Regions from separate parts of the Brevibacillus sp. JB24b genome, predicted to be linked through region 2. Evidence: riboswitches for the same ligand, from Rfam matches in the RefSeq annotation. Region 2 holds a riboswitch; the other holds the start of a gene.

Region 1 (12,463 bases), 3.5 Mb from region 2:
ACAGTGAAATTGGAAGCGATCAGTGTTTTCATAGTCTAATAAAGTACCAATGTCATAGTAGGGAGTTGAATTGTTTGCTTGTTCATTTCCAGGATGAATGGCAAAACTGGTATCTTGCATATAAGAACCTCCTTCGTTCTTTTTTGACCGTATGTTTGAAAGAATCTCATACTCATTATATTTCCAATCAACTAATTGCGCAACCGATTGCATTAAGTTGATTTTGGATCGTGTATCATCCTTTTCTTTAAGGGGATGCTTTTCATTCGGTTTATAGGGGAATAAATCGTGTATTAAACGTGTTTTTTATTAATAATGTATAAGCGATATAGTCTCTGTTACGAAAAGGGGATGTATCATAAATTTTCACTTGTTTTATGAAAGCGTTTTTATTACAATAATTTTGTGCAAACGATTTCACTATGTTGATAAAAATACTTATATAAGTATGCAGGGGGGGAGTCACAGTGAGAAATATGGCATCTTTTGATTTTTGGCAAAAGCTTGGGAAAGCTCTTTTAGTAGTAGTTGCTGTTATGCCTGCTGCGGGGATTATGATTTCTCTAGCCAAGCTGATTGCGATGGCAGGAGAAGATGTAACCTTTATTGTCAGATTTGCCCACGTGATGGAGGAAATAGGGTGGGCTGTAATCGGTAATCTTCATATTTTGTTTGCAGTTGCTATTGGTGGCTCATGGGCAAAGGAGCGGGCAGGTGGTGCATTTGCTGCACTGATCGCTTTTATCTTAATCAATCGGATTACGGGTGCAATTTTTGGAGTAAGTACAGATATGCTATCTAGTCCTGACGCTACTGTCTCCTCCTTATTTGGAAAAGAAATACTAGTAAAAGACTATTTCATTTCATTTTTAGGTGCCCCTGCTCTTAACATGGGTGTTTTTATCGGTATTATTTCTGGTTTCCTAGGAGCTGTTATCTTTAATAAGTACTATGATTACAATAAACTTCCGGCATCGTTAGCTTTCTTTAATGGGAAGCGATTTGTTCCGTTTGTCGTTATTTTTTGGTCCGCTGTAACCGCTATCATTTTGGCTACTATTTGGCCGTCTATTCAGGGAATTTTGAATGATTTCGGAAAATGGATTGCTTCTTCTAAAGACTCAGCACCTGTTATTGCTCCCTTTATCTTTGGAACGTTAGAGCGCTTGTTGCTACCATTTGGATTGCATCATATGTTGACTGTTCCGATTAACTACACCCAGCTTGGGGGTACATACACGTTGCTTACTGGTACCAGTGCGGGTCAAGTAGTGGCAGGTCAAGATCCATTGTGGCTTGCTTGGGTCGCTGACTTGAACAATCTACTTTCTCAAGGAGATACAACGGCATATAACCAATTGCTAAATAGTGTAACGCCAGCTCGTTTTAAAGTAGGTCAGATGATTTTATCAACGGCGTCACTGCTTGGAATTGCGTTAGCTATGTATCGCCATGTGGACATCGAGAAAAGACCAAAATACAAATCCATGTTTTTCTCTGCTGCTTTGGCCGTATTTTTGACTGGGGTAACAGAGCCTATCGAATTCATGTTTATGTTCGCTGCACCTCTTTTGTACGTGGTTTACTCGATTTTAACTGGGATTAGCTTTGCGATGGCTGATTTTATTCATCTACGTCTACATTCCTTTGGGTTTATCGAGTTGCTGACAAGAACACCAATGGCAATACGGGCAGGAATGATACAAGACATCATCAACTTTGCGATTACATGCCTTGTTTTCTTTGGATTGAATTTCACTGTCTTTCATTTTTTGATCAAAAAGTTTAACTTCCCTACTCCAGGTCGCGCTGGAAATTATACAGACGAGGACGAGCCATCTACAAACCAAGAGCAATTGAAGAAAACCACTACTGGTGTTGCAGAAACGATTGTTCAGCTATTAGGTGGAGAAAATAATATAGAAGATGTGGATGCATGTATGACACGTTTGCGGGTAACCGTCAAAAATATAGAAGATGTGGCTACGGAATCCGAATGGAAAAAGACAGGCTCGCTTGGACTTATTTTAAAAGATAAGGGAGTTCAGGTTGTGTATGGTCCGAAAGCGGATGTGATTAAATCAAGTGTCCAGGATTATTTAGGAGTCTAATATGAGGTTATTAACACTGAACTGCCATTCGTGGCAAGAGTCTGATCAGCATACAAAGCTAGTGGAACTAGCAGATACTATAGTAGAACATGCTTACGATGTTATCGCTCTACAAGAAGTGAGTCAATCGATTGATGCTGTTGTGATTGAGGATCACATCAAGGCTGATAACTATGCTTATCTTTTATTACAAGAGCTTCAGAAGCGAGGGCTAGACGGTTATCGGATGATCTGGGATTTTTGTCATATTGGATATGGGGTATATGAAGAAGGAGTAGCTTTATTGACCAACCTCCCAATCAGGGATCAGAACGCATTCTATGTGTCTAAACATACAGATACGTCATATTGGAAAACCCGCAAGGTTGTGCAAGCTACTGTGGAGTATCATCAGAAGTATATTTCATTTTTTTCCTGTCATTTCGGATGGTGGGAGGATGAAGAAGAACCTTTTTTTGATCAGTTTGAACGTTTGATAAAGCGGATTGATAAAAATGAGCTTACCTTCTTGATGGGAGATTTTAATAATCATGCCGGGGTGAGTGGAGAAGGATATGACTGTGTAAAAAGGCATGGCTGGTACGATACGTTTCTACTAGCTCAGGTTCAAGATGAGGGCAGCACGGTTCAAGGGAAGATTGCTGGATGGGATTGCAATCAGGAAGGCTTGCGGATTGATTATATCTGGGTAAATCAGCCTGTTTATGTTCTGGAATCCAGAGTCATTTTTAACGGTATAAATAAACCAGTCATATCTGATCATTTCGGAGTAGATGTCATCATTTGATGCCAAAAACCAAAGTCTGATTCATTAACAATCGGGCTTTGGTTTTTTTTATTTTTATTTTTTTTATCTTTTCCTGAAACGTTTGTGAAAAACACCTCGTCAAAGAGTGTGAATCAAACAAAATGGAAATTTTGTTAATGAAAATGGAGGTATCCACAATGAATAAAACTTTTAAAATGTTAAGTGCTGCTCTGGTTACCGCTGTGGTGGCTACCAGCTCCATTTCAGCTTATGCCGCTACCCCACAACTAACACAAACAAACAATGTACTAACAAAACCGGCTTCTAAGCATGCTGTTTATGTAAATGGTAAAGTAGTAGATGAGAAGCTAAACGTATACGCAAACAAACAAAATGTACTAATGATCCCATTGCGTACGATTTCCGATCAACTAGGTTATAAGGTTACCTGGAATGCAGAAACCAAGAGTGCTGAGTTGCAAAAAGGTGCACAATGGACAGCAGTTTCGGTGGGAAAAGATCAATACAGTGTAAATAAAATGTACGTGCAATTAGGATCAGCTCCTGAGTCTAAAGCAGGAGTAACCTATGTACCAGTTTCCTTCTTTGATAAAGTACTTCATCAACAAGTAATTGTCGAGGGTGATGGGACAATTAAAATTGGCGAACAAGTACAAGGGGTTACGAAAAAAGGTAGTATTACTCACATCTCTATTGAAGAAAAAGATGCTTCTATCAAAGGGGCTATCATGATGAATGGTTTCACAAATGGTGTACGTCTAAACATCACAGATGAGACAAGCATCGTTGATCAGGATGGTAAAAAGCTTACAATAGCTGATTTGAAATTGGGTCAAGAAATTGAAGTTGAGCATGGCCTGACTATGACTATGAGCATTCCACCTATGACAAATGCAGTGAAAATCGTGGTAAATGATAAAATGGATACTCCTGAGGTTCTAGGAACAGTTGGTGAAGTCGTTGAAGCGAAAACATTAACAGATGGAACCATTCAGGTAGTGATTAAAGGCGAGAAGCTAAATGACAATTCCTTTGAGATGATTGCGCTAAATCTAGCAAAAGACACCCCGATTATCGACGCAAAAGATAATAGCGAATTAAAAGCAGAGGACTTGCGTAAAGGGACAAAAGTCTATGGATTCTATGGTCCTATGACAACAAAGAGCCTACCAGCAATTGGGCAAGCGGTGAAAATTGTGGTTGAGCAGGAGTCTTTGATCCAGCCTAAATAATTCGTGTAAGGTACTGTAGAATAGTAGCCTGAAAATAGAATGGATAAGAAAAACGCTTGGACGGATGGTCCAAGCGTTTTTTTATGTTTAATGAAGAAATAAATTTGAAGTTAAATGGTAAAGCTGTAAATGTTAATTCACGTTCGTTTGAAGCTCTCTTTACAAATCTCCTAGTAAATCGCTTCCCAACCCGCAGGAGTTACAAACAGACGAATCGCAATAATTTTTCGATCCTCCATTAAGGTGAAATAGTGTCGATATGAAGACGGAACGGAGATTAAATCACCAGGGGATAGCTCTACATCAAAGTAGCGACCATCTGTACCTAAAATAGCAAAAATACCATGACCATCTACACAGAAGCGGACTTCATCATCCGTGTGATGATGTTCTTTGACGAAGTTCTCTAATTTTTTATCTAACTCTGGTGTTTTGTCGCTTAGCACAATTACGTCTGCTGTAGTGTAGTTGCGACGTTCACTAATATCTTGTATCTCTTTTTGGAAGGTCTCTAAAATTTGTTGTTTTTCTGCATCAGTCGGTGCGTAATTATTTCGCAAAGCAGGATCTAATTGATCTACACCCCAATATTCGTAGATAACATCCTGTGAGTTTAAAAAAGTCTGAACTGCTTCTGTACCCTCAATATATTCATTGGTATCATGAAAACGTACTTTTGCCATGAAGAAAGACCTCCTATTGTTTGTAATCTTATGAATTATTTATTTAATCAGATTAAATTAAATGGCAATACCAGAAGCTTGCGAAGATAAATTACTTACTTGCAGTAAGCGTAGTTGATATTCAAATAGAAATTCAAAAGCTTCTATATGTCTCTTTGCTTCAAAATCATTACGACCCCATGCATATATTCCGTGGTTACGAATTAACACGCCGGGTACATCAGGCCTTATCGCCTCTTTAATGGCTGCCGCTAATGTAGGGATATCTGCATAGTTTTCGACAATAGGGACGTTAAGTAGAGCGTTCTCTTCCCAAATGCCTAGTCCCTTGATCAATTCCTGACCGTGAATACTAAAGCTTTGCTTTTGGGCGTACAATTCGGAAATCACATTGTTCGCTATCGTATGCACATGGAAGCAAGCGCCAGCATCGGGAATGCTTTGATAGACAACAGCATGCACTAAGGTTTCCGCAGACGGCTTCAAATTGGTAGGCTCTACGGAACTAGAGTTGCTGTCAACGATCAGGTAATCTTCTGGCGATAATTTAGTTTTATCTTTGCCACTGGCGGTCACAGCAAATTGTAAGGGTACATCGCTGATTTTAATAGAGAGGTTTCCACTAGTGCCCGGAAACCAGTCTCTTCTAGCAAACGTTAGCTTTACTTCATCTAGTTTTTTAAAAGCGGCGGTGCGCTGTTCAAGTGTTGTTGTCATAGCACAATTCCCTCCTGTTTGGCCTGAATGGCTTTAATGATTGAAATCACATCATAAAAGGTAGTAAATGGTTTATGTGATAAATTTTCTTCCTCACATTTTTCTAATAGGAAGGAACGGGCAATGACAAAGTCAGCAATTCGAGAGCCTGCTAAGTCAGTAATACTGTCCCCAATGACAACACGCGTATAGGCCGTAGCATCATAGCTTCTAATAATGGTAGTTTTACACATTCCACAATCTGTTTGGCAATGCTCATCGCAGGTATGCGGCCACGTAATTTTTATGCTCTCTTTGCTAAAATCACTGCCATTGCAGTAGATTGGACCATCCAACTGAAACGGAGCGAGAATCGGGTGAACAAAGAAATCAATACCTCCGCTTGTAATGAGCAAAGTCACATTTTCTTGACGGCAATATTCCACAAACTCGGCGAAACCAGGGCGGATACTAGCATTCTTCACAGCAAATTGAGTAATTTCGTGTTCGAGTGAAGAGGGAAGCAGGGAAAAAAGCTTTCCTACCCCTTCTCTAATGGTTATTTTTTGCGTCAAAATCTGTTCGGTTAATTCTTCCCAGCCTGGGGGATGAAAATGGCGCATGATTGCTACAATGTTGTCTTTTTCTGTAATAGTTCCATCGAAATCGCAAAAAAGCACAAGTTGTTTTGTCATGCAAGACCTCCCCATTTTTCTAGTGCGAGTCGCAGTTCTTCAGAGTCGGCAGCTGCCTTAGTAAGACTAATTCCGTTTACGGATGCATCAATAGCGGCACGGAACGCTCGACCGCCTGCTGTTGCTCCTAGTGGGTGTCCATGAATACCGCCGCCTGCGTTAACCACCTGGTCTAGACCAAAGTCAGCGTACAGCTGTGGAACCAATCCAGGATGAATACCTGCCGATGGAACGGGGAAGGCAGGTTGTAAGGTACCGTATTCCCCAACTAAATGATTAGCTAGCTGATTAGCCTCTAGCTTATCTAATGCAACATTTCCGTATGGAGAAGGGAACAAGACCAGGTCAGCCCCAGCTAAACGCAATAGATTACCGAGTAAGAGCGGAGCAGCTATGCCGTAATCAGGACTAGGATAATAAGCGCCAGCGAGTGCAGGATGCGCCATGATTGGTACTTGAATGTCCGGATCTTCTGCTAGACGTTGCAAGAGATCGAAGCCGAAAGCAAGCGCATTAAACAGGAGGCAAGAAGCACCTGCATCAATTGCTTGTTTCGCCCGCTCAATAAGCTGTGAGCTAGGTCCTGTAAGGTTAGCGGCATACAAGACAGGCTTACCGGTTTGTTCCGCAATTTCATCTGAAATGGCTTTGAAACGTCTGATGCGTTGGATAAACGGAGCTTTATCATCAGCAAAGAAAATTTCGTCATCCTTTATCAAATCAAGGCCACCTTCTGCTTGTGCACGAAACTGAACCTCTAATTCCTCTAGTGATAAACCTGTGCATGACTTAAAAATACTCATTAATAAAGGGCGATCATGCACACCGGTTATTTTCCGTATACCTTTTATGCCAAATTTCGGACCCTGAAAGCCTTGTAAAAAAGCAGGGGGAAGTTGAATATCCACTAGCTTGATTTTGCCATCCATTGATAGCTTGCCGAATACCCCTGTAAGAAGAGAAGGGATATCTTGTGTAAAGCATATTGTTGGATAACTAATAGTGATAAGACCTCGTGTTTCACCTGATGAGGTAGATTCGAGAGGAGCTACATGTGCTACTTCACCTAAATAGGCACGTAGTTGCTCTTGTTTGGCCAGGGGAAGGTCTGTCCATGAGCCTACTGTCATACCAACTGCAATACCTTCCGCTTTTTTTTGTAAATCTTTTGCTTGCGTTAAATAGGTTACGAGGATTCGATCTGTACTCATGGATGACCTCCTTATAGGTAGAGAATTTATCAACTAAAAACGCCCCCTTCAAGAGAAGGAGGCGTCTGATAGACAGATCTTCTTCTCTTATCTCTCACATAAACCAATAAAGCACGATTATGTGTAGGATTTAGCACCGTTTCGCATCGTTATACCGATACGAGGGTTGCCGGGCATCATAGGGCCAGTCCCTCCGCCTTCTCTCAATAAGAGCTAAATAATTGTTGTAGTTGTCAAAAAAGAAGCTGTTTCTTGGAGACCATCTTATCCCTTTTTATAAAATGCGTCAACCCTTTTATAAATAAAATCTGAGTTGAATAAATTGTTTGACATAAATGGTTTACCTGTGTATATTTCTACTAACGATTCATTTTGAAGCTTCGTTACGTAGGATAAGAACCTGCATTCACTTACAATTACATATAACTTTTGGATACCTTATCCAGAGACGGTGGAGGGACTGGCCCGATGAAACCCAGCAACCGACACATAGCCACTAGCTTGGCGTGTGCACGGTGCTAATTCCTGCAGAGACATTAAAATTCTGGTAGATAAGGGGGAACGTTTAATGAATATGGCATGTAAAAACGACCTCTTTTCTTCGGAAAAGAGGTTTTCTTTTTCTTTGGTAAGCAAAGCATGGTGTGAACAGATATGGGCAGAGCACAAATATTGGGTCATGATGAGGTGTTATCAAAAATATAAGCAGATATCACAAGCATTTCGGGATCAATTAAAATTGACACGAGAAACAGGCGAGCGAGATTGGAGTATATTTGCAGAGCATTTGTTACATGAATTCCAGAAGATCAGGGAATTGCCTATTGATTCAGGCAATGCCTGCAATGCTTTGAGCCATGCATTCGGTCATTTACGCGGTAAGCTTAGTGAACAAGAAAGCGGGTCCTGGCATGTATTATTACAAAGGAGCTGGGAGGAAGCCCATCGCATATTGTTCTTACTTACTATGGAATATGGTGATGATTATTTGTCACGATCCCGCATATTTTCACCAGATGTTCCTAGCAGTCATACATGGATTCGTTTTCGGGGCAAGGACTTTTTTATTGAAAAGGATTTGGGGCGATGGAATATTCTTGAGCCGAGTGAAGTCTGGGAGCGAGTCGGTGTGTATCAGGTTAACCTATTGACCAAGTATCGCTTATTAGCCAATCTAGAAGGAATCGTCCATCCCTTGGCACATTACGATCAATACATCAACCGATACTAGTGATAAAAAGGAGAGGAAAGATATGGGTTATCAAGCGTTATCGGTTCAAGAAGCCATTTTATACGTACAGAATCAGGGAACGATTTTTACACAAGACGCGTCTCTTGTTAGCCAAGAAATTGGTGATGGCAATTTAAATTTGGTCTTTAGAATAACCGATGAAGCGACCGATAAAAGTGTCATTGTGAAGCAGGCCTTGCCTTATGCTCGCGTCGTTGGCGAATCTTGGCCGTTAACACTAGATCGATCGCGAATTGAAGCCGAGGCGCTCAAGACTCAGCGAGAGCTAGTAGGGGATTTAGTACCTGAGGTATACCATCACAATTCGGAGCTTGCCTTGACGATTATGGAGGATGTCGGTGATCATAAGCTACTCCGTGCAGGTCTAATTGATGGAGAGGTGTATCCACATTTCGCTAGACATATCGGAACTTTTCTGGCCCATACCTTGTTCTTTACCTCTGATCTTGGGATACACCCCTTTGCTAAGAAGGCTAATGTGAGCAAGTTCATTAATCCAGAGCTATGTAAAATTACCGAAGATCTTGTATTTACTGATCCTTATGTGGACCATGAAACCAACGATTTTAATCCACTTATTCGTCGAGATATAGAAGCAATATGGGAGAATCAAGCATTACGTCGAGAGATTGCTAAGCTAAAATACGGTTTTTTAACACGAGCAGAAGCTTTGTTGCATGGTGATCTGCATACAGGTAGTATTTTTGTCACTCAAACGAGTACAAAGGTGATTGATCCAGAGTTTGCTTTTTATGGGCCGATCGGTTTTGACATTGGGGCGGTAATCGCTAATCTTATCTTAAATTATGCAGGTCAATACGGGTTGCAAGCGGACATAGAGAAACGGGAGAGCTATCGTTTTTATTTATTGGATACGGTAGAAAACGTATGGAATGAGTTTGTATCGCAATTCGTTCGTTTGTGGCATAAACAAGCGGAGGAGCGTAGTGCGCGTGTTCCCGATTTTTGGCAGGACTATGTATCTCAAGTCTTACAAGATACGGCAGGATATGCTGGATGCAAAATCCTGAGACGTGTGATTGGATTGGCGGGTGTGGCTGACTTAAATAGAATTGAACAAGTAGAGATTCGAGCAGAAGCAGAAAGACTTGCTTTGGAGATTGGTCAATCCCTCATTATCAATCGTAAGCATTTTACAGAAATCGCAGATATAACTGCGAGCGTACGAGATATTGCCGCTGAACGGGAACGAGTTTTTCAAAAGTAAAATGGTATCGAAAACAGAGTCATCTGCTGTCCTACTAAATAGGGCAAGCAGGTGATTTTTGTTTTTAAGAGAATTAATGTTCAATCTATTGGAACAATCAGGGGCAAAAAAGGGGGAGGAGAAGCATGAAGAATATCGTGATATCACCTGATTTGGAACTAAAGGAAGTCCGTATTGAGGATGCAGTAGTCACCTTTGCTTTAATAGAAAAAAATCGAGATTATTTACGGGAGTTTTTACCGTGGTTAGATAATGTACGAGATGTAGAGGATTCAGAAAATAATATTCGTTTTGCCATTCAACAAGCAGCGAATATGCAAGGAACGCATTATTCGATTTGGTATAAAGGCCAAATTGCAGGGAGAATCGCCGCCAATTATATCGAATGGAATCATCGTAAAACGGTAATTGGCTACTGGCTAGGAGCCGAATTTCAGGGGAAAGGCATCATGACGCAGGCAGTACAAGCATATCTTGACTATTTGGTATTTGGGAAGTGGAATCTGCATCGAGTAGAGATTGCAGCAGCAGTACAAAATGAGAAAAGCCGTGCTATCCCTGAGCGACTTGGTTTTCAATTAGAAGGAATTATCAGAGGGAATGAATGGTTGTACGATCATTACGTTGATCATGCTGTGTATGGAATGCTACAGCAGGAATGGAAACAACAAAAAGGAGAGAGGGAAACGACATGATCCCTATTCTGGAATTGATTTAATTTTGAGATTGATAGGGGAAGATGGTGTTGAAGAGTGAGTTCATTTCGACAATTAGCTTGGTTTTTTCAAAGACATTGGAAGCGATATGTGTTTGCCATTAGTGTACTGATTATTATTGATATCTTATTATTATTGCCACCACGTATTATTGGTAGTTTAGTCGATGAAATTCGAAACGGACTACTAACTCAAAAAGGCTTAGTTATGATGGCTGGGATACTAGTAGGGATCGGTATTTTGTTATATGGACTCCGGTATTTGTGGCGTTATTTGTTGTTTGGTGGCTCACTTACGCTAGAAAGGACTCTGCGAAATCGCTTCTTTCAGCATTTAAAATCAAATGTCACCAAGCTTTTTTCAACGCCATCGAACAGGTGACTTAATGGCCATTGCAACTAATGATATTCCAGCGATCGAAATAACAGCGAGTATAGGGGTTTTAACCTTGGTCGATTCCATCTGTATGACCTTGCTAACACTTGGAATCATGCTGTTTGCGGTAGATTGGAAGTTAACACTCGCAGCCTTGTTGCCTATGCCGTTCCTAGCTTGGTCTACCGCTTATTATGGTAAATTGCTGCATGAGCGCTATTATCTAGCACAAGAAGCGTTTGGCAAAATGAACGATCATGTGCAACAGTCGATATCTGGTGTACGTGTTTTACGTTCTTTTGTTCAGGAAGAAAAGGATGTAGAAGCATTCCAGGATGTTAGTGAAGACACCTTAAAGAAAAATGTCAATGTAGCAAAAATTGATGCGCTGTTTGAACCTACTGTGGCTATTATTATTAGCTTCAGTTTTTTAATTGCATTAGGGTACGGTTCTTTATTGGTGATCAGCAGTCAGATATCCTTAGGGGAGCTAGTGGCTTTTCAGCTCTATCTTGGACTACTGATTTGGCCCATGTTCGCATTTGGGTACTTAATGAATGTTTTACAACGGGGGAGTGCATCGCTCAAACGTTTATACGAGCTATTAGGTGAACCTTCTGATGTAGTAGAGGTAGCTGATGCTGTTACTCATGTGCCTTTAGGTACAGTAGAGATGCGGGATTGTTCCTTTACTTATCCACAAGCAAACCGACCAGCATTGCAGCACATTTCCTTCACACTAAACAGTGGGGAGACGCTTGGTATTGTTGGGAAAACGGGTAGTGGTAAATCGACCTTATGTAGAACCTTACTGCATCAATATCCGGTTGAATCCCAACAAATATTTTTCTCTGGAATTCCCATTGAACAAATAGCTTTGAATACAGTACGTGAAAAAATTGCCTATGTTCCACAAGAGCATATGCTATTCTCACGCACGGTCAAGGAAAATATAGCGTTTGGTGTTACAGAGGCTAATGACGCTGATGTGGAGCGGGTGCTTCGACAGGCTGAGATGCTAACAGATTTACAGCACTTATCACATGGTTTAAAAACGGTTATAGGGGAAAAAGGAGTCATGCTATCACGTGGGCAAAAGCAGCGAATTTCTATTGCGCGTGCCCTATTAACTGACGCAGAAGTATTGATATTAGACGATTCCTTATCGGCTGTAGATGCTAGGACGGAAGAGAAAATCTTTCGTCATTTACGTGAAGCACGTCTGGGGAAAACCACGATTATTACAGCTCACCGTTTGTCTGCTGTTGTCCATGCACATCACATTCTTGTGTTAGATGAAGGATTGGTTATAGAAGAAGGAACCCATAGCGAACTGATGATCAAAAACCGCTGGTATGCCCAGCAGTATCGTCGTCAGCAGATCCAGCAATCCTTGTATTGGATGAAGCAACAGCTAGCATTGATAGTGAGACAGAATCGGCAATTCAAGATGCATTGAAGGTCCTAGCACAAGGAAGAACAACTTTTATCATTG
Region 2 (12,463 bases):
GCAATTTCTCTTGCTACCATTGGATCCTTGCTTAGATGAGTTACTGAGATAACATCGATAAGCTTACATAATTGTTTCATCAATTGATCAAGTTGATGCTCATCTCCGTTTGTTGTAATAATCATTCGGGACAAACCTGCTTCTTCTGTTGAACCTACAGTTATACTGTCGATATTAAAATTACGTTGACCAAAGAGAATGGCTACTCGGGTCAAAACACCGGGATGGTCGTTTACCAAAAGTGCTAATGTATGTCGTTGCATGTCACTCATCCCCCAACATCATTTGATCTAGCGTGCTTCCAGCTGCCACCATTGGGTATACATTTTCCCCAGCTGCTACTCTAAAATCAATAACCACAGGACCATTGAATTCCAATGCTTCCTTCCAGACAGACTGAGCTTCTGCTGAAGTAGTCGCCCGCATTCCTTTAATACCATAGGCTTCTGCTAATTTAACAAAATCAGGGCTACACGTTAAATCAATTGAACTATAACGCTGATCGTAGAATATCTCCTGCCATTGCCGTACCATTCCTAGACATTGATTATTTATGATAACCACTTTAACAGGAAGCTTATGTTGGGCTAAAATCGCTAGCTCCTGATTGGTCATCTGGAATCCGCCATCTCCTACAATGCTGATTACAGTACGGTCAGGATAAGCAATCTGTGCACCGATTGCGGCTGGGAAACCAAAGCCCATCGTTCCTAGACCACCGGATGAAATAAATGAACGCGGTTTTTTGACCTTGTAATATTGCGCACTCCACATCTGATGCTGACCTACATCCGTTGTCACAATTGCCTCACCATTTGTTGTTTCATAAAGCATTTCGATTACTTCTTGCGGCTTTAATTGACCATCTTTTTTATAGCTGTACGGGTGTGCTTTCTGCCATCCATGCAATTGTTTCATCCATGCACTGGTTTCGAGCGGCTTAGCTAGCAATAACGCTTTTTCTAACGTACTCTTTATGTCTCCTGCTACACATACCGCTGTTTCAACATTTTTTCCTAATTCAGCGGGATCGATATCTACATGGACAATTGTGGCGTTTGGTGCAAATTCTTTGGTGCGTCCCATCGTAATTCTGTCATCAAACCGCGCTCCTAAACCAATCACACAGTCCGCATTCATTAAAGCTTGATTAGCTGCATAATTACCATGCATGCCCGGCATACCAAGTGCTAATTCATGTGTTCCAGGAAAGTTCCCTAGTCCCATAAATGTGCTGATAACAGGGATTCGCGTCAATTCTGAAAAGGCAAGCAATTCCTGATGAGCGTTAGCAGCTAAAATGCCCCCTCCAGCCATTATAACTGGGCGTGTGGACTGATTAATCGCTGTAATAAACTGCTTCATCTCATCATCTGAGGGTACCAGAGTAGGGTGATAACCGCGAACACTAATACTCTCAAGTGCTTGAAATGGTGCTACACTATTGCAAACATCCTTGGGAATATCAATAAGTACCGGTCCCGGACGACCTGTCGTTGCAATATAAAAGGCCTCTTTTATGATGCGTGGAATATCACGGATATCACGAATAAAATAGTTATGCTTCGTTATCGGCATGGTAATTCCTGTAATGTTTGCCTCCTGAAAAGCATCTGTTCCAATCATGTTCTGTGCGACGTTACCGGTAATACAGACAAGCGGTACGGAATCCATTTGTGCCGTGGCAATGCCTGTGACTAGATTTGTAGCCCCTGGTCCTGATGTAGCAACTACTACACCCGCTTTTCCACTCGCTCTTGCGTACCCATCAGCTGCGTGAATGGCCCCTTGTTCGTGCCGCGCTAAAATATGCTTTAGACGACTGCCATAGAGTGAGTCATAAATTGGTAGAACGGCTCCTCCAGGATAACCAAAAATGTGCTCAACACCTTCTAACAACAGACAACGTAGTAAGGTTTCTGCCCCAGTCAATTCTTCGCCAAATCTCATTTCAGGTAACATCCGCGTCTGTTCTGCGGTCTCGATCATCTTCTCTCCTCCCTATCCCTTTTATCAAAGTAAAAGTCTTTTTTTCCATAAAAAAATCCCATCACCCCGACATACGAAAGATGTCTTATTGGGGCGAAGGGATTCGCGGTACCACCCAAATTTGCTGACTCCTCGCGGAGATTCAGCCTTGGACAGGTCAGTGGTTAATCTGACTGTCAGCGCGATAACGGGCGCTAAGCGGTTACACCTACTAGACCTAAATCGTTCAGCTAACAGCTCAGAGGCGAGTAATTCATTACGTTCCTATCCGGTTCTCAGCAATCCGGACTCTCTGTGAAAGAATGAGTAATCAATCATGTCCTCATCAAAGCCATCGAAATATTCTCTCAAATCAAAATAAAGTTTAAAATGTCATGTGAATTGTCTGAAAATAATTGTTATGACTGATTATAGCCAGCCCAAAAATGCGTGTCAATGAAATCAAATTCTTTTTATTAAACTTTTTCCCGAACGATTGCTCACTAGAATTGAGCAGGCTCTTATGGCTCATAAATGAAAGCGCATACACAAATTTCTGTTCACATACCTGTTTTTTTCAAAAGAATTTTTTCTGGTTATTTGTCCCTCGTTACGTATTCTTCAAAAAAACAGATTCGACCAAAACCTTAACATTTCACATTCAAAATGCATATAATATTCGTTTTATTCTCGGTACCTATTCGTTCATGGTCCACTTGGTTATCTGCTGTTTTTCTCTCCGTACGTCTATGTATACATACACATAAAAAAATCGCAGAGAAGCTAGTACGTCTCTGCGCATTGTCTATTTTTCTCTGTATTTATCCACTTTTTCACTCTAATTTCACATTTTTTATTTCTGTGTTCTTACAGACTATCCTTTTCATTTCACTCGTTCTCGAAGACCTTGAATTAACACTTTCGCTACTTCTGGACGTGAGAATTCTGGTGGAGGAGTAATACCGTTCCTGAGCAATTCCCGTACTTTAGTACCTGATAATGCAACGTGATGAGCTTTGTCATGTGGGCAGGTTTTCGTCGTAGCCATTCCTTGGCATGCTTGACAGAAAAAGCTATGCTCAAAAAACAAGAGCGTAATTCCCAGCTCTTCTTGGGTAAATTCTGAAAAAATATGTTGTGCATCATATGTGCCATAATAATCGCCAACACCTGCGTGATCTCGTCCAACGATAAAGTGCGTACACCCATAATTCTTTCTTACCATGGCATGAAAGACTGCTTCTCTTGGCCCCGCATAACGCATTGCTGCAGGAAATGCCCCCAAAAAAATACGATTTTTAGGATAGTATTTTTCCAGTAAGACGAAATAACTTTTCATTCTCACATGCGCAGGTATATCATCCGATTTTGTTTGACCTACTAGTGGATTTAAAAAGAGCCCATCCACAATTTCTAAAGCCGCCTTCTGGATATACTCATGGGCACGATGTACCGGATTTCTCGTTTGAAAACCTACGATACTTTTCCAGCCCAGTTGTCTGAAAAAATCTCGTGTTTCACTTGGAGTATAATAATAATTGGCAAACAGCTCTGGTTGTGGGCGTTGGATCACCTGTATGCTTCCACCTACATAGAAAGGGGGGCGCTGATACAGCTTAGCCACTCCAGGGTGAGCTAGATCAGTCGTTTTGTATACCTGAATAGCTTCTCTCTTTTTGTCAGGTTGATAGACATCCTGTACGGTAAGTACGGCATAATTCTTACCATCCTCTCCACGCAATACCAGCTTTTCACCAATAGCTAAATCGCTAAACTCTTCCGATACTGCCAGTGTGATCGGTACCGGCCAAACTGTTCCATCAGGTAAGCGCATGTGCTCTACCACCGAATCATACTCGCTTTCTGTCAGAAAACCCTTTAGCGGAGAAAAGGCTCCTATCCCTATGCAATCAATATCAGACAAAGTCCATTCATCTACGGTAACGAAACGATAGGGAAGTAAACGTTGATTATTCTCTTCTACAAATACAGGGGATAACAACCGATTTACTAGAGCCCCACCATGAGCTAGATATTGTTCTGCCACGATTCTCTTCATCCTTTCTACGCGTTTCTCACTATACCTCACTGCAGTCTTTATGCATGTAATTATTTGTGTAAACCACACTCCGTTTTTTCAAAACCTGACCAACGCCCTGCACGAGGGTCTTCTCCGGGGAGCACCACACGAGTACAGACAGAACAACCAATGCTAGGATAATACTGGTCGTGTAGTGGATTGTAAATAACCTCATGTTTGCGGATATATGTCCATACATCCTCACTCGTCCATGCTGCTAGCGGATTACATTTTACAAGACCAAATTTCTCATCCCACTCTACCTTTTTGCTGTTGGCACGCGTTGGAGCCTGATCACGACGAATTCCTGTAATCCACGCATCATAGTTGCTCAAAATACGTTTTAGTGGCTCTACCTTCCGAATGTTACAACAGGCTGTAGGGTTGCTTTTCCATAGTTCGTCTCCATACTGTGTACTCTGTTCTTCTAAGGTTAGTAACGGTGAAACCCTAATAAAAGAGGTAGAGTAATGCTCCTCAAGTCGATCGCGAGTTTCGTACGTCTCTTTAAAGTGTTTATTTGTATCCAGATAAAATACAGGAGTTTCTGGTGCCATTGTTTGCAGCATATCAATTAGCACCACATCCTCAGCTCCGAAGCTAGATGCAAGTACGATTTTGGCACCATAGATTTCTGTTGCCCAAGCGAGCAATTCTTCTGCTTCCGCATGCTCAAACCGATTGGCCAACAGTTCAATCTCATGTAATGTCAATTTATTCATTTCTCTACCTCTCCTCTTCAGCATTCACCTACTCATCTTATGTCGTACGCTCTCTCAAGGATACTTGCCTACTCAGATTGCACAGATAATTACACCAGAAGATATACAAGCTCCTGAGACTTAAAACCAAGTTGAAAAGTAGGATTTATAAGCATTTGCCCTACATCATAGTCATTTATTTTTGTTGTGTCAATTCAAACTATTTCGTTTTTTCTCGTTGACCTTGTTGTATCCAGCGGTTATACTCAGTTCAAAGTATCCCGACAAAATTAATATGAATTAAGGGAGGATCAATGAAAATGAGCGATCAACAATCTCGCCCTTGGGAAGCAGATAAGAGTAAATTACATGCATTTGAACTAACAAAATTAGAACGAGATGGCTTAGATATTATCGAGATCATACGAAGACTCGGCTCAAAAGGATATCAGGCGTTTTCCGCTGACGACCTCGCCTTTTTTAAATGGGCTGGAATCTACGAACAAAAACCTAAAGGAAACGGTTTTTTTATGATGAGAGTCCGTATTCCAGGAGGGATTTTACGTGCAGATCAAGCAAGAGCTCTCGCAGACATCAGTCGGGAATACGGTCGAAATTTAGTTGATATCACAACACGACAAGCGGTGCAATTTCATTGGCTGACAACTCCTGACCTTCCAGATATATTTGATCGCTTAGAGCATGTAGGGTTATTCTCTTATGAGGCTTGCGGAGATGTTCCACGTACGATTGTCGGAAATCCACTCTCAGGTATTGACCCTTACGAACTTATGGATACCGAACCCCTTGTACAACAACTAGAAGAGCACTTTTTATTAAATCCTGAATTCTCAAACCTCCCACGAAAATATAAATTATCCATTTCAGCAAACATCTATAATACCGGACATGCAGAAATAAATGACCTCGCTTTTACTCCTGCGTCTAAAATCATAAATGGTCAAGAACAGGTTGGCTTTCATGTCTGGGTAGGCGGCGGTTTGTCTGCCAAGCCTTATCTAGCAAAGCAGTTACCTATCTTTGTTTTGCCTACAGAAGTCGTACAGGTAGCAGATGCTGTGACACGTATTTTTCGAGATTATGGGTATCGTGAGAAGAGACATCAGGCTCGTCTTAAATTTTTAATGGCTGATTGGGGTCCTGAAAAATTTACTGAGAAATTATTAGAATTGACTGGACCATTAGAAGAACTTGGAGAAGATCGGACAGTTGGCTGGAATGCAGGCTACTTTACTGGTGTTCATAAGCAAAAACAGCCAGGTTTACATTATGTAGGACTACTATTGCCTGTGGGACGACTCACTGCTGAGGATTTAGCCGAGTTGGCCGATTTAGCCGACCGTTATGGAAATGGCTCTATACGGACTACGAATTCTCAAAATATAATCCTGCCAAACATTCCCCACGAACATTTGGATTCCTTACTTGCTGAAACCTTGCTCACACGTTATTCCCCTACACCACGAACATTTATTGGGCATGCTGTTTCCTGTACGGGCAATGAATTTTGCAATTTGGCAATCGTTGAGACAAAAGCACGGATGGCTTCTATCGCTCACTGGCTAGATGAACATGTGGAAATTGATACACCAATAAGAATCCACATGATTGGATGTCCCAATTCCTGTGGTCAGCAGCAAATAGCCGATATTGGACTACAGGGCTCTTTGGTTAAAACGGCAGAAGGAACGGTAGACGCCTATGATTTTTTCGTTGGAGGCAGTCTTGGACCAGATGCCCAATTTAACAGTCGTCTAAAGGGGCGTGTTGTCGCAGATCGAGTAGCTCCTGTTATCGCTCAACTAGTGGAATTATTTAAAACCAATCGGGAATCAGGAGAAAAGTTCCACCAGTTCGCTCGTAGGTTCGGAACCGCCAACATCCAGGAGCATTTTACACAAATTATTGCAAGTGTAAGTGTGTAAAGAATACTAGGATGATTTGCTAGAAAGTGGCTGTCTAACACGGCTGACTGTTTGGCAACGCTTTTGAACTCAGCAAGTAAGAAAAGAGGGAAATCTCATGTTTTTATACCATGTCGAGATCGTCACAACCGAGGACAAAAGTCTGGTAGCTGCTGTTATTGCGGAAACGGAAGAGGCAGCCTTTCACACTGCTCATGCACTTACCAAGCGTCAATATCACCCAGCTCCCACTATAAAAACAAGTACCTTACTCGAAAAAAAATATGTAGAAAAAGGTAAGGGGTACGTGTTCGCTATTTCCTAACAATATAAAGAAATCCAGCTAAGTCTGATAGCATGTCAGAAAGGGGCTGGATTTCCTTATGTTCTCGTTTATTTTTTAATCCATTGCTTAAAACCCCCTTTTATTAAAAAAGAGGGTTCCTTTCAAACCATCAAGACAGCTCTTTACATATTCTATCAATCCTACACGTTCACTTGCTCCTCTACTTTCTCCCCCGCTTTCAATCCTCTCTCTAAATCAGCCAACACGTCCGTTACATCCTCTACTCCAAGCGATAGCCTTACTAATCCATCCGTAATGCCCCGCTTTTCTCGCTCGGCTTTCGGCATAGCTGCATGTGACATCTGCGCTGGGTAGGATAAAATACTCTCTACTCCGCCAAGGCTAACTCCTACGAGAGCATATTGTACATTTTCAAATAAAGCTTTCACACGTGCTCGGCTCCCCAAGTCAAACGAAAGAACTGCTCCGTGTCCATTTGCTTGAGTCTCTTGTACTTTATGTCCAACATGGGTGGACAAACCAGTATAATAAACATTTTTTACCAAAGGATGCTCTGCTAAATGATCTGCTACAACCGCTGCGTTTCGGGTTGAAATATCCAAACGTGCCTTTAATGTTTTTAAGCCCCGCATCACTAGCCAGCTATCCTGCACACCAAGAATGGCGCCAAATCCATTTTGAATGGCATATAATTTTTGTCCTAGTTCCTTTGTTTTCGTCACCGCCAGACCTGCTACCACATCACTATGTCCGCCGATAAACTTGGTAGCACTATGGAGTACAATATCAGCTCCTAACTCCAGTGGTCGTTGGTAGTATGGAGTCAAAAAAGTATTGTCCACGATGGTTAGTAGCCCATGACGTTTAGCAATGGCAATTACTCCTCGCAAATCAGTCACCTTTAACGTCGGATTTGAGGGTGTTTCTAAAAATATTGCCCTCGTGTTAGATTGGATCGCTGCCTTTACCAAAGGCAATTGAGTCGTATCCACAAAGGTCACTTCTATTTGCATCCGTTCGAGCACGGTTGTTAAAAAGCGAAATGTCCCACCATAGACATCTTCTGCTACTACTAAGTGATCGCCACTTGAAAATAACAGAAATACGCTGGAAATAGCAGCCATTCCTGATGAAAAAGCAAATCCCCGCTCTCCCCCTTCTAACGCGGCAATCGTTTCCTCTAACGCCTGCCGTGTGGGGTTTCCTGATCTTGCGTAATCGTAGGTGCCAGGCTGGTCAATATCATATTGATGAAAAGTAGAGGCTTGGTAGATTGGGATACTTGATGCTCCCGTCACACGATCCATTCCACACGTACCATGAAGGATTTTGGTTGCAAAATTCATCGAATACACTCCTCTATTTGTAAACATTTATCCAAGGAAAATTTTAAATCAGCGATCAAATCATCAGGATGCTCAATTCCCACTGATAGGCGTAGTAATCGGTTGCAAACTCCTACCTGTTCTCGTACTTCTACTGGAATATCTGCATGTGTCTGTGTAGCCGGATAGGTGCATAAGGATTCTACACCTCCTAGACTTTCCGCAAATGAAACGATTTGTAATTGCTTTAAAAAGATAGCGACCAAAGATTGTTCCTTGATGCGAAAGGAAACCATTCCACTGTAACCACTTGCTTGCTCCGTCTGACTGTCATACCCCGGATGGGTGGGTAATCCAGGGTAAAAGACTTCTGACACCGCTGGATGAGCTTGCAAAAATTCAACGACAGCAATAGCATTTGATTGATGACGATCCATACGCAATGCCAAGGTTTTTAATCCACGCATCACCAACCAGCAATCCTGTGGACCAAGTACCGCTCCAATGGAATTATGCAAAAAACCGATCTTTTCGGTCAGCTCAGTGCCCTTCGTCACGATCAATCCAGATAGCACATCATTATGTCCAGCTAAATACTTCGTAGCACTGTGAAAGACGATATCTGCTCCTAACTCCAACGGTCGCTGATAATAGGGAGTCATAAATGTATTGTCAACAATAGACAACAATTGATAGCGTTTGGCAATATCAAGCATGCATCTCAAATCGGTGATTTGCATAAGGGGATTGGTAGGGGTTTCTATGAACAACGCTCGTGTTTGACTAGTAATAGCAGCTTCCACTAGCTCCGGCTGACACATATCAACATACGTGCAAGTAACACCGTATCGTTTCATAATTTGCTCAAATAATCGATACGTCCCACCATATAGATCGAGTGAGACAACTAAATGGTCGCCATAAGAAAACAAACCCAAAATTGTCTGTATCGCTGCCATTCCTGAAGAGCAGGCAAAGCCACCGTCTCCTCCCTCTAAATTAGCGATTGCCTCCTCAAGTACCGTGCGTGTTGGATTAGCCGTCCGTGTATAATCAAATCCTGTGCTTTCACCCAACGCTGGATGTCGATAAGCTGTTGCATGATAGATCGGAAAACTGAGCGATCCCGTTGTTTTGTCCTTCCCTACCCCAATCTGTGCCAAACGTGTGTCAATATGCATCCTGATTCCACTCCTCTATCTCGCCTTTATTTCCAAACAAAAAAGCCCTCTTTCGATGAAAGAAGGCTTTGGCTACGCAAAGAAATCCGTAAGCAAACCTTCTCATCTTTCAGAACATAAATGTCCTGCAGGAATTAGCACCATCTTGCAATTTACAAGTGGTTGCCGGGCATCAACGGGCCAGTCCCTCCGCCTCTCTGGATAAGAAGTCATGCTATTCAATTTGTGTTGATTCTAAAATTATCAGACACTTTAAACGATGTCAAGTGGTTTTCTTTCGCATCAATCAAAAAAAGGCTGCCGAGTAAACTCGACAACCTTTTCAAAAGAACGTTATTACGCGTTCAATTTGCTTTTAGCAACTGTAGCAATGTCGTTGAAAGCAGCTTTATCGTTAACAGCTAGATCAGCCAACATTTTGCGGTTTACTTCAACACCAGCTAGTTTCAAACCGTGCATTAAACGGCTGTAAGAAAGACCATTCATGCGAGCTTGTGCGTTGATACGAGTGATCCACAATTTGCGGAAGTCACGTTTTTTCTGACGACGGTCACGATACGCGTACATCAGGGACTTCATTACTTGTGCATTAGCGGATTTAAACAGACGGTGTTTAGAACCAAAGTAACCTTTGGCTAATTTCAAGATTTTCTTATGACGACGACGTGTCACAATGCCACCTTTTACTCTTGGCATAATCAATTCCTCCTGATCTGTAGCATGGCGGTCTATATAAGACGCTTATGGGGCTCATGCTAGAAAATTTTTCGTTGCGGAAAATGAGCAGAAATGAATCTTACAAGTAAGTGATCATTTGCTCAATGCGTTTTTGGTCCCCTTTAGAAACCATTCCACCTTTGCGAAGATGACGCTTCGCTTTAGTGCTCTTGTTAGCAAACAAATGGCTCGTGTAAGCAGAATCACGTTTCAAACGACCGCTACCAGTCTTTTTGAAGCGTTTTGCTGCTCCACTGTGAGTTTTCATTTTAGGCATTGGGAAATCCTCCTGTCTCGTATCCTATTTTTCCGATTTCGGAGTTGGAGCTAAGATCATAATCATGCTACGACCTTCGATTTTTGGTTTGCGTTCAACCGTTGCTTCTTGTTCACAAGCGGCTGCTACACGTTCCAGCACCTGTTGTCCGATTTCAGAGTGGGTAATTTCACGACCGCGGAAACGAATCGTACATTTCACTTTGTGTTCTTCACCCAGAAACTTTAGCACATTGCGAAGTTTCGTTTGGAAATCGTGTTCCTCAATGTTAGAGGAAAAACGAACTTCCTTCAGCTCAACAATTTTTTGGTTCTTGCGAGCTTCTTTCTCCTTTTTCGATTGCTCATACTTGAACTTACCAAAGTCCATGATACGGCAAACGGGAGGTTTTGCTGTAGGAGCTACGTTGACAAGATCTAAATCAGATTCTTGTGCAATACGTAATGCTTCTCTCAGTGGTACTACACCTAGTTGGTCACCGTTAGCACCAATTAAGCGTACTTCTCGAGCACGAATCGCCTCATTCACCAACATTTGATCCTTGCTAATGATTTGCCACCTCCATAGTCTTTCGAGAGCAAAAACGGATAATAGAAAAGCTGGGCATGCATAGTTGAAAGCTTTTCATAAGCATGTGGCGATCAATGTCATCAACCGCCACATACATAAAAATGCGGACGCTATAGCGCCCGCATTTAATCTCACCTTAAGCAAAACAACGAATGAATCGGAGGCTTTGCATACGTTAGACCCGTCAACTGTCCAGCTAGACGTCGATTCAGGTGAGAAGCTGGGCGCTTCTGCTTCAATCTCGAAATGTGAAGTTATCACACCCAGTAATTTTACATAACAACTAGGCGTTTGTCAAGCTTTGTATCTTATTTTCTTTCTAAAATCTCGTTTTGAAGGTGAGCCAATACCTCAGCAACCGGCTTACTACCTAGATCGCCTTCTCCACGTTTACGTACGGATAGAGCTCCTTCTTCCATCTCTTTTTCCCCGATAACCAGCATGTAAGGGATTTTTTGCATTTGGGCTTCGCGAATTTTGTAACCAATTTTTTCGTTACGAGAATCTAATTCGACACGAATACCTGCTTGTAGCAATTGCTTGCGTACTTCCTCTGCATAAGGAACATGCACTTCATTAATCGTCATCAAACGAGCTTGCATTGGTGCTAGCCAAGTTGGGAACGCTCCACCATAGTGCTCTACCAGGATACCGATAAAGCGATCAAGTGAACCATACATAGCACGGTGCAAGACAACCGGACGATGCTTCTCATTATCTTGACCAATGTAGCTTAGATCGAACTTTTCAGGTAATTGGAAGTCTAGCTGAATCGTTCCGCATTGGTGACTACGCTTCAGAGCATCTGTAATTTGGAAGTCAATTTTAGGACCATAGAATGCTCCATCGCCTTCATTGATTTCATATTCCATTCCTAGCTCATCTAATACGTTTTTCAAAGAGCTTTCTGCGATATCCCACAGTTCATCAGAACCCATGGAATCCTCTGGACGAGTAGATAGCTCTACACTGTATTTAAAGCCAAATACGCTGTAGATTTTATCAATAAGTTGGATCATACCTTTGATTTCTGCCTCAATTTGATCAGGACGCACGAAGACGTGTGCATCATCCTGACAGAACGTACGAACACGTAACATACCATTTAATGCTCCAGAGAACTCATGACGATGCACCTGTCCAAATTCGGAATAGCGAATTGGTAGATCGCGATAAGAATGCATCTCGTTTTTATAAATCAGCATGTGCCCTGGACAGTTCATCGGTTTAAGAGCAAAAGTTGTATTGTCTACTTCAGAGAAATACATATTCTCATGGTAGTGATCCCAGTGACCGGATTGCTCCCACAGACGTTGGTTCATCATGAATGGTGTACGAACTTCCTCGTATAGAGCTAAGTCTTGCAAACGACGAGAGAATTGCTCCAGTTCGTTGCGGATCGTCATACCGTT

The links. A riboswitch is a leader RNA that binds a small molecule or an ion and turns the genes downstream of it on or off. The one in region 2 is predicted to bind S-adenosylmethionine.
Region 1: linked by a shared signal. The riboswitch ahead of ACQV1I_RS22135 (2,3-diketo-5-methylthiopentyl-1-phosphate enolase) and the one ahead of ACQV1I_RS06030 (aminotransferase class I/II-fold pyridoxal phosphate-dependent enzyme) in region 2 are both predicted to bind S-adenosylmethionine.

What each region holds. Positions count from the first base shown of each region.
Region 1 covers NZ_JBNVQV010000001.1:4,707,642-4,720,104, reverse strand. The annotation lists gene ACQV1I_RS22170 (glycoside hydrolase family 31 protein) at 1-120, opposite strand, end outside; gene ACQV1I_RS22165 (PTS transporter subunit IIBC) at 477-2,111, shown strand; gene ACQV1I_RS22160 (endonuclease/exonuclease/phosphatase family protein) at 2,113-2,898, shown strand; gene ACQV1I_RS22155 (copper amine oxidase N-terminal domain-containing protein) at 3,057-4,112, shown strand; gene ACQV1I_RS22150 (cupin domain-containing protein) at 4,283-4,795, opposite strand; gene ACQV1I_RS22145 (methylthioribulose 1-phosphate dehydratase) at 4,853-5,512, opposite strand; gene ACQV1I_RS22140 (2-hydroxy-3-keto-5-methylthiopentenyl-1-phosphate phosphatase) at 5,509-6,186, opposite strand; gene ACQV1I_RS22135 (2,3-diketo-5-methylthiopentyl-1-phosphate enolase) at 6,183-7,397, opposite strand; SAM riboswitch class I at 7,482-7,610, opposite strand; SAM riboswitch class I at 7,833-7,955, shown strand; gene ACQV1I_RS22130 (DUF1722 domain-containing protein) at 7,966-8,628, shown strand; gene mtnK (S-methyl-5-thioribose kinase) at 8,651-9,877, shown strand; gene ACQV1I_RS22120 (GNAT family N-acetyltransferase) at 10,003-10,572, shown strand; partial or broken gene ACQV1I_RS22115 (ABC transporter ATP-binding protein) at 10,630-12,427, shown strand; partial or broken gene ACQV1I_RS22110 (multidrug ABC transporter permease) at 12,346-12,463, shown strand, end outside.
Region 2 covers NZ_JBNVQV010000001.1:1,207,984-1,220,446, reverse strand. The annotation lists gene ilvN (acetolactate synthase small subunit) at 1-263, opposite strand, end outside; gene ilvB (biosynthetic-type acetolactate synthase large subunit) at 265-1,989, opposite strand; gene sat (sulfate adenylyltransferase) at 2,852-4,027, opposite strand; gene ACQV1I_RS06050 (phosphoadenylyl-sulfate reductase) at 4,078-4,770, opposite strand; gene ACQV1I_RS06045 (nitrite/sulfite reductase) at 5,070-6,695, shown strand; gene ACQV1I_RS06040 (DUF3906 family protein) at 6,793-6,999, shown strand; gene ACQV1I_RS06035 (aminotransferase class I/II-fold pyridoxal phosphate-dependent enzyme) at 7,161-8,327, opposite strand; gene ACQV1I_RS06030 (aminotransferase class I/II-fold pyridoxal phosphate-dependent enzyme) at 8,324-9,487, opposite strand; SAM riboswitch class I at 9,587-9,695, opposite strand; gene rplT (50S ribosomal protein L20) at 9,824-10,183, opposite strand; gene rpmI (50S ribosomal protein L35) at 10,284-10,481, opposite strand; gene infC (translation initiation factor IF-3) at 10,506-11,015, opposite strand; gene thrS (threonine--tRNA ligase) at 11,360-12,463, opposite strand, start outside.